2 regions of the Variovorax sp. PvP013 genome follow, and region 1 is predicted to be linked to the other one. Evidence: predicted binding sites of a transcription regulator. Region 1 holds the regulator's gene; the other holds the start of a gene.
The links. Region 1 encodes HrcA, which represses chaperone genes, less so after heat shock. Its sites were predicted from a motif close to TTAGCACTCNNNNNNNNNGAGTGCTAA; they were not measured.
Positions count from the first base shown of each region.

Region 2: ABID77_RS08910 (co-chaperone GroES) is a predicted target of HrcA. The motif match lies at 1,243-1,269, and genes of this name have one in related genera.

Region 1 covers NZ_JBNDLF010000002.1:59,848-63,253, reverse strand. Annotated here, with positions in the region: gene ABID77_RS08115 (NAD kinase) at 24-920, opposite strand; gene hrcA (heat-inducible transcriptional repressor HrcA) at 950-1,954, shown strand; tRNA gene ABID77_RS08105 (tRNA-Ile) at 1,990-2,066, shown strand; tRNA gene ABID77_RS08100 (tRNA-Arg) at 2,137-2,213, shown strand; gene ABID77_RS08095 (hypothetical protein) at 2,437-3,406, opposite strand, start outside.
Region 2 covers NZ_JBNDLF010000002.1:217,922-221,327, forward strand. Annotated here, with positions in the region: gene ABID77_RS08905 (PA2169 family four-helix-bundle protein) at 1-1,031, opposite strand, end outside; gene ABID77_RS08910 (co-chaperone GroES) at 1,353-1,643, shown strand; gene groL (chaperonin GroEL) at 1,709-3,361, shown strand.

The DNA.
Region 1 (3,406 bases):
GACGGGGTCGGGGACGCGCACTGTCACGAACCGCCCTCGTTCCAGTGCAGCTTCTTGCGCAGCGTGTCGAAGTAGCTCCAGCCGCGGGGGTGGAGGAAGCGCACGCGGTAGTCGGAGCGTCGCACCACCACGCGGTCGCCGATCTCGACCGAGGCGAGCGACTGCATGTCGAAGTTCGCGCTGGCGCCGCGGCCGGACACCAGCTCGACCGTGATCTCGTCGGCGTCGGGCAGCAGGATCGGCCGGTTGGAGAGCGTGTGCGGCGCGATCGGCACCAGCACCCAGCCGGGAATCGACGGGTGCATCAGCGGTCCGCCGGCCGACAGCGCATAGGCGGTCGAGCCGGTGGGCGAGGCGATGATCAGGCCGTCGGCGCGCTGGTTGGCGACGAAATGCCGTCCCACCGACACCCGGAGTTCGACCATGCCCGAGGTCGCGCCGCGATTGACCACCACGTCGTTCATGGCCAGCGCGTCGAACACGCATTCGCCCTCGCGCATGACGCGGGCGTGCATCAGGCTGCGGTGATCCTCCTCGTACTCGCCCGCGAGCATGGGCACGAGACGCGACTGGTAGCTGTCCAGGGCGATGTCGGTGATGAAGCCGAGCCGGCCGCGGTTGATTCCGATCAACGGCACGCCGTAGGGTGCGAGCTGGCGCCCGATGCCCAGCATCGTGCCGTCGCCGCCCACCACCAGTCCGAGGTCGCAGCGTTCGCCGATCTCCTCGGCGGTGAGGGAGGCATAGCGGCTGGCCTCGACGTGCTCGGCGGTCGAACGCTCGACCACCACCTCGCAGCCCTGGGATTCGAGGAAGGCGCCGATGCCTTCCATGACGCCGTCCTCGGCGCCCGCCTGGGCCCGCTGGCCCGATGCCTGGTATTTGCCGATGAGTGCGACATGCCGGAAACGCGAGGTCATGCGTCAAATTACAACACTAAAATCTGGCGATGCTGGACGACCGGGCCAAGTTGCTTCTCAAGACACTCGTCGAGCGCTACATCGCCGAGGGCCAACCCGTGGGTTCGCGCACGCTCTCGCGCGCCTCGGGCCTGGAACTCTCGCCGGCCACCATCCGCAACGTGATGTCCGACCTCGAGGGCCTGGGCCTCATCACCAGCCCGCACACCTCCGCCGGACGCATCCCGACGGCCCGCGGCTACCGGCTGTTCGTCGACACCATGCTCACCGCGCAGCGCGAGCAGCTCGCCACGCCGCGCCTCGCGGCCGACCAGCCGCAGAAGGTCATCGCCAACGCGGCGCACCTGCTGTCGAGCCTGTCGCAGTTCGTCGGCGTCGTGATGTCGCCGCGCCGCACGTCGGTGTTCAAGCAGATCGAGTTCGTGCGCTTGTCCGACCGGCGGCTGCTGGTGATCATCGTCGCGCCCGACGGCGACGTGCAGAACCGCGTCATCTTCCCCGACACCAACCACACGCAGTCGCAGCTCGTGGAGGCGGCTAACTACATCAACATGCATTACGCGGGCCTGTCGATCGAGCAGGTGCGCGACCGGCTGCAGTCCGAGGTCGAGAAGCTGCGCGGCGAGATCGCCTCGCTCATGCAGGCGGCCGTGCAGGCGAGCACCGATGCGATGACCGAGTCGCAGGGGGAGGTCGTCATCTCGGGTGAGCGCAACCTGCTGGCCGTGAGCGACTTCTCCAGCGACATGGGCCAGCTGCGCCGTGCCTTCGATCTCTTCGAGCAGAAGGCGCAGCTGGTGCGCCTGCTGGACGTGTCGAGCAAGGCCGAAGGCGTGCGCATCTTCATCGGCGGCGAGAGCCAGGTCGTGCCGTTCGAGGAACTGTCGATCGTCAGCGCCAATTACGAGGTCGATGGCGAGGTGGTCGGCCGGCTGGGCGTGATCGGTCCGACGCGCATGCCCTACGAGCGGATGATCCAGATCGTCGACATCACCTCGCGCCTGGTGACCAACGCGCTGACGCATCGCAAGTAACCGGCTGGCGGGCCACTAGAATCGGCGGCGCGTCGGGGCCGTTAGCTCAGCTGGTCAGAGCAGAGGACTCATAATCCTTTGGTCGTTGGTTCAAGTCCAACACGGCCTACCAGACGACGAATGCAATGAAATTCGATTTTTCTTGAGAAGAGCGAAATTCACGTGCTATAATTTGAAGCTCAGCGGCTGTAGCTCAGTTGGATAGAGTACTTGGCTACGAACCAAGGGGTCGTGGGTTCAATTCCTGCCAGCCGCACCATACGGATAGCCCCGGAACAGCAATGTTCCGGGGCTTTTTCCTTTGTGCCGAGGATTCCCGTCCTTCGCCATGCATGCCGGCCCGCTCTTTCCAATGGCCGGCGCCAAAGAAAAAACGGCTCCTTCTTTCGAAGGTGCCGTTGTTTCGGTCAAGAGCGTTCATCCCCGCTCGATGTCACCGCGCGAAGCGATGGTGTGTCGGCCTCGAAGGCCGACTTCATGCATCAGTTGATGTTGGCCAGTCCGGCGTGGAAGGGCTTGCCCGGGACCTTGTAGGTGCCGCCGTACTCGTAAGGCGCGCCGTTGAGGAGCTGGCAGCCGCCCTTGGACGGAGCGCAGGCCTTCGACGAATCGTTGGTGTGCCAGAGGATCGGGCCGTAGAGGAAGTTGTGGATGCCCTTGCCGGCATAGTCGGCGATGCTCACGATGTAGCTTTCGGTGCCGTGGTTCTCGTTGTCTTCCGTGGCGATCGGGTCGATCACGCGGCTTTCCTGGAACGTGCGGGCCACCGAACCGGAATTGAAGCCGCTGTCGAAGCGCACCCACTGGATCTTGCGGTCGCCGCGCGAGGTGACGATGAGTTCCTTCTGCGGGGTGTTGGGATACAGGCTCTTGATCGGCGAGTTGGTGCCCGACGCGTGATCCTTCACGTAGCCGATGTTGGTGGGGTTGCGGCCCACGTCGACCGAGAACTTCTCGGCGATGTCGGACGGCGATCCGCCACCGGCCTGGTTCAGGTAGCCGTTGCCCAGGTCGAAGACCCGCAGCTTGCCTTCCTGGGTGGCGATGAAGGCGCGGTGCGGCGCTTCCAGGCTCACCTTGACGGCGGTGGGGCGGTTGGCCAGGTCCACGACCTTGACCACGCTGGGCTTCTGGGCCGGCGCGGCGTCGAAGGTGTAGGGCCACTGGCCGGCACCTTCACCACGGTTGGCGATCATCGAGCTGAAGCCCGACTGCGACTGGGTGAAGTACTGCTGCTTGTAGTAGGCGAACAGCGGGCGCAGATCGACGAAGGCGGCACGCTTCTCGGACTTGGAGATCACCACCGCCATGCCGGCGCGGGCATAGGTGTTGGAGAGGTCGCCGCTGGCGTAGCGGGCACGCACGTTCTGGTTGTCCAGGTCGGTGTTCCAGAAGCTGCGGACGGCTTCGTAGTCCCAGCGCGACAGGCCGGTCGAGGCCGAGATCTCGGTC
Region 2 (3,406 bases), 160 kb from region 1:
TGGTTGCGCTGGGCGCCGTCGGCCTGCTTCTGCACCACGGCGCGCACGTCGGCCGGCAGCTGGTTCTTCAGTGCCTTGCGGTAGCGCGCCAGCGAGGCGTCCTCGCCGCGCTCGACCTCCTCCAGGATCGACACCTCGCTGTCGGCGCCGACCGCGCCCTTGACCTTGACCCAGCCGCGATGCAGCGCACCGCCGACGGTACCGCCATCGGCGGGCGTGCCGCCGTACTGCGTGACCAGCGGCACGAGTTCGGCCGCGGCCGAGGCGCAGGCGGTGGCACGCTCGCTGAAGAGCTGCTTCAGGCGGGCGGTCTCGACCTGCTCGGCGCTGGCCTTGAAGCCCTCGGCGCCGTCGCGCGAGTTCTCGATCAGGTCGTTGAGGACGTCGACCACCTCGTCGTTGGCCAACGACTCGCCCGCGACGGCGGCCTCGTAGTTGTCGCCGGCACCGAAGGCCGTCGTCGTGGCCGCGCCCAGCGCCGCGCCCGCACCCGCGCCGAGCGTGCCGGTGGTGGTGGGGTCGGTGCCGCTGAAGTAGGTGCGGTCGGCGCGCTCCCAGGCGGCGCGCGTGGCGGGACGGGCCTGCTCCCAGTCGAGGCCCGAGGCGCCGCGGCGGGTCGACCACTCGTCGGCCAGCGAGGGCTCGACGGCGTCGAAGGTGTCGGCGCGCGAGGCGCGGGTCGACCAGCCCATCTCGTAGGCCGGACCGTAGTCGTCGTAGCTGCTGCCCGGCTGCACATAGGTCTCGCGGTTGTAGCTCTCGCGCCAGTAGGCGTCCTCGGCCGTCGGGTTGACGTTCTCGGCGATGGCCTTGCCACCCAGTCCGCCGACGACCGCGCCGGCCACCAGGCCGACCACGGTGCCGACCGGACCGGCGAGCGAGCCCGCCGCCGCGCCGGCCAGTGCGCCGCCGGTGGCGCCGACGCCCGTGCCCACGGGATGGGCGCCGGGTGCGCCGGTGATCGGATCGCGGTTCAGGTCGTCGGCATTGCCGGCGGTAGTACCGCGCGAGAGATCGTTCTGAGTGGCCATGAGTGTCTCCTGACAGGGAAGGTGCAACAGGAAAGGCGGTGCTTCCGGATGCCGCTGCGCCTTGGGAGCGAGCGATGGAAACCGCCGTCGAAAAATCATCCTTGGACTCCGCGAGGCCGATGCGAGTCATCTGCCCCAGACGACGCGTGTAGGGGTTCGCCTGCTCGCCGTCGCGGTCGCGGCCTTGAAATCGCGATGAATGCCCTTATCATTGGCACTCACCGAAGCAGAGTGCTAACAACGCTGCTTTCAGGCGACAGTGTCTCGGGCCACGCGCCCGGGACCCACAAATCCACATCCATTGCACATCCAGGAGATGCTATGAACCTTCGTCCTTTGGCCGATCGCGTGATCGTCAAGCGTGTTGACAGCGAAACCAAGACCGCCTCCGGCATCGTCATCCCCGACGCCGCCGCCGAGAAGCCCGATCAGGGCGAAGTCCTGGCCGTCGGCCCGGGCAAGCGCAACGACAAGGGCGAACTCTCGGCCCTGACCGTCAAGGTCGGCGACCGCGTCCTGTTCGGCAAGTACAGCGGCCAGACCGTCAAGGTCGGCGGCGACGAACTGCTCGTGATGAAGGAAGACGACCTGTTCGCGGTCGTCGAGAAGTGAGCCACCGGCTCCTTCTCCAGCGCTTTCCTTTCCTACCCCCCAATTACTGAATCCGGAGAATCAACATGGCAGCAAAAGACGTCGTTTTCGGCGGCGAAGCCCGCGCACGCATGGTCGAGGGTGTGAACATCCTGGCCAATGCCGTCAAGGTGACCCTGGGCCCCAAGGGCCGCAACGTGGTGCTCGAGCGTTCGTTCGGCGCCCCCACCGTGACCAAGGACGGCGTGTCCGTGGCCAAGGAGATCGAGCTCAAGGACAAGCTGCAGAACATGGGCGCCCAGCTCGTGAAGGAAGTGGCCTCCAAGACCTCCGACAACGCCGGTGACGGCACCACCACCGCGACCGTGCTGGCCCAGGCCATCGTGCGCGAAGGCTTCAAGTACGTGGCCGCCGGCATCAACCCGATGGACCTCAAGCGCGGCATCGACAAGGCCGTCACGGCCCTGGTCGAGGAGCTGAAGAAGGCTTCCAAGCCGACGACCACGTCGAAGGAGATCGCCCAGGTCGGTTCCATCTCGGCCAACAGCGACGAGACCATCGGCAAGCTCATCGCCGACGCGATGGACAAGGTCGGCAAGGAAGGCGTCATCACTGTCGAGGACGGCAAGAGCCTGGACAGCGAGCTCGACGTCGTCGAAGGCATGCAGTTCGACCGCGGCTACCTGTCGCCCTACTTCATCAACAACCCGGAAAAGCAGTCGGCGATCCTGGACAACCCCTTCGTGCTGCTCTACGACAAGAAGATCAGCAACATCCGCGACCTCCTGCCCACGCTGGAACAGGTCGCGAAGTCGGGCCGTCCCCTGCTGATCATCGCGGAAGAAGTCGAAGGCGAAGCCCTGGCGACGCTGGTCGTGAACACGATCCGCGGCATCCTGAAGGTCGTGGCCGTCAAGGCACCGGGCTTCGGCGACCGCCGCAAGGCCATGCTGGAAGACATCGCCATCCTGACGGGCGGCAAGGTCATCGCCGAGGAAGTCGGCCTGACGCTGGAGAAGGTCACCCTGGCCGACCTCGGCTCGGCGCAGCGCATCGAAGTGGGCAAGGAAAACACGATCATCATCGACGGCGCCGGCGCCGCCAACGACATCGAAGCCCGCGTCAAGCAGGTGCGTGTCCAGATCGAGGAAGCCTCGAGCGACTACGACCGCGAGAAGCTGCAGGAACGCGTGGCCAAGCTGGCCGGCGGCGTGGCCGTCATCAAGGTTGGTGCCGCCACCGAAGTCGAGATGAAGGAAAAGAAGGCCCGCGTCGAAGACGCCCTGCACGCCACGCGCGCCGCGGTGGAAGAAGGCGTGGTCGCCGGTGGCGGCGTGGCCCTGCTGCGTGCCAAGCAGGCCGTGGGCGACTCGGTCAAGGGCGACAACGCCGACCAGGACGCCGGCATCAAGCTGGTGATGAAGGCCGTCGAGGCGCCCCTGCGCGAGATCGTCAACAACGCCGGCGGCGAAGCCTCGGTGGTGGTGAACGCGGTCCTGGCCGGCAAGGGCAACTACGGCTTCAACGCCGCCAACGACAGCTACGGCGACATGCTCGAGCTGGGCATCCTGGACCCGACGAAGGTCACCCGCACCGCGCTGCAGAACGCCGCATCGGTCGCTTCCCTGCTGCTGACGACCGAAGCCATGGTCGCCGAGGCACCGAAGGAAGAAGCCGGCGCCGGCGGCGGCATGCCCGACATGGGCGGCATGGGTGGCATGGGCGGCATGGGGATGTAATTTCGCTCGCCCCCAGGCTGCGCGGCACTTCGTGTCCGCTGCGCC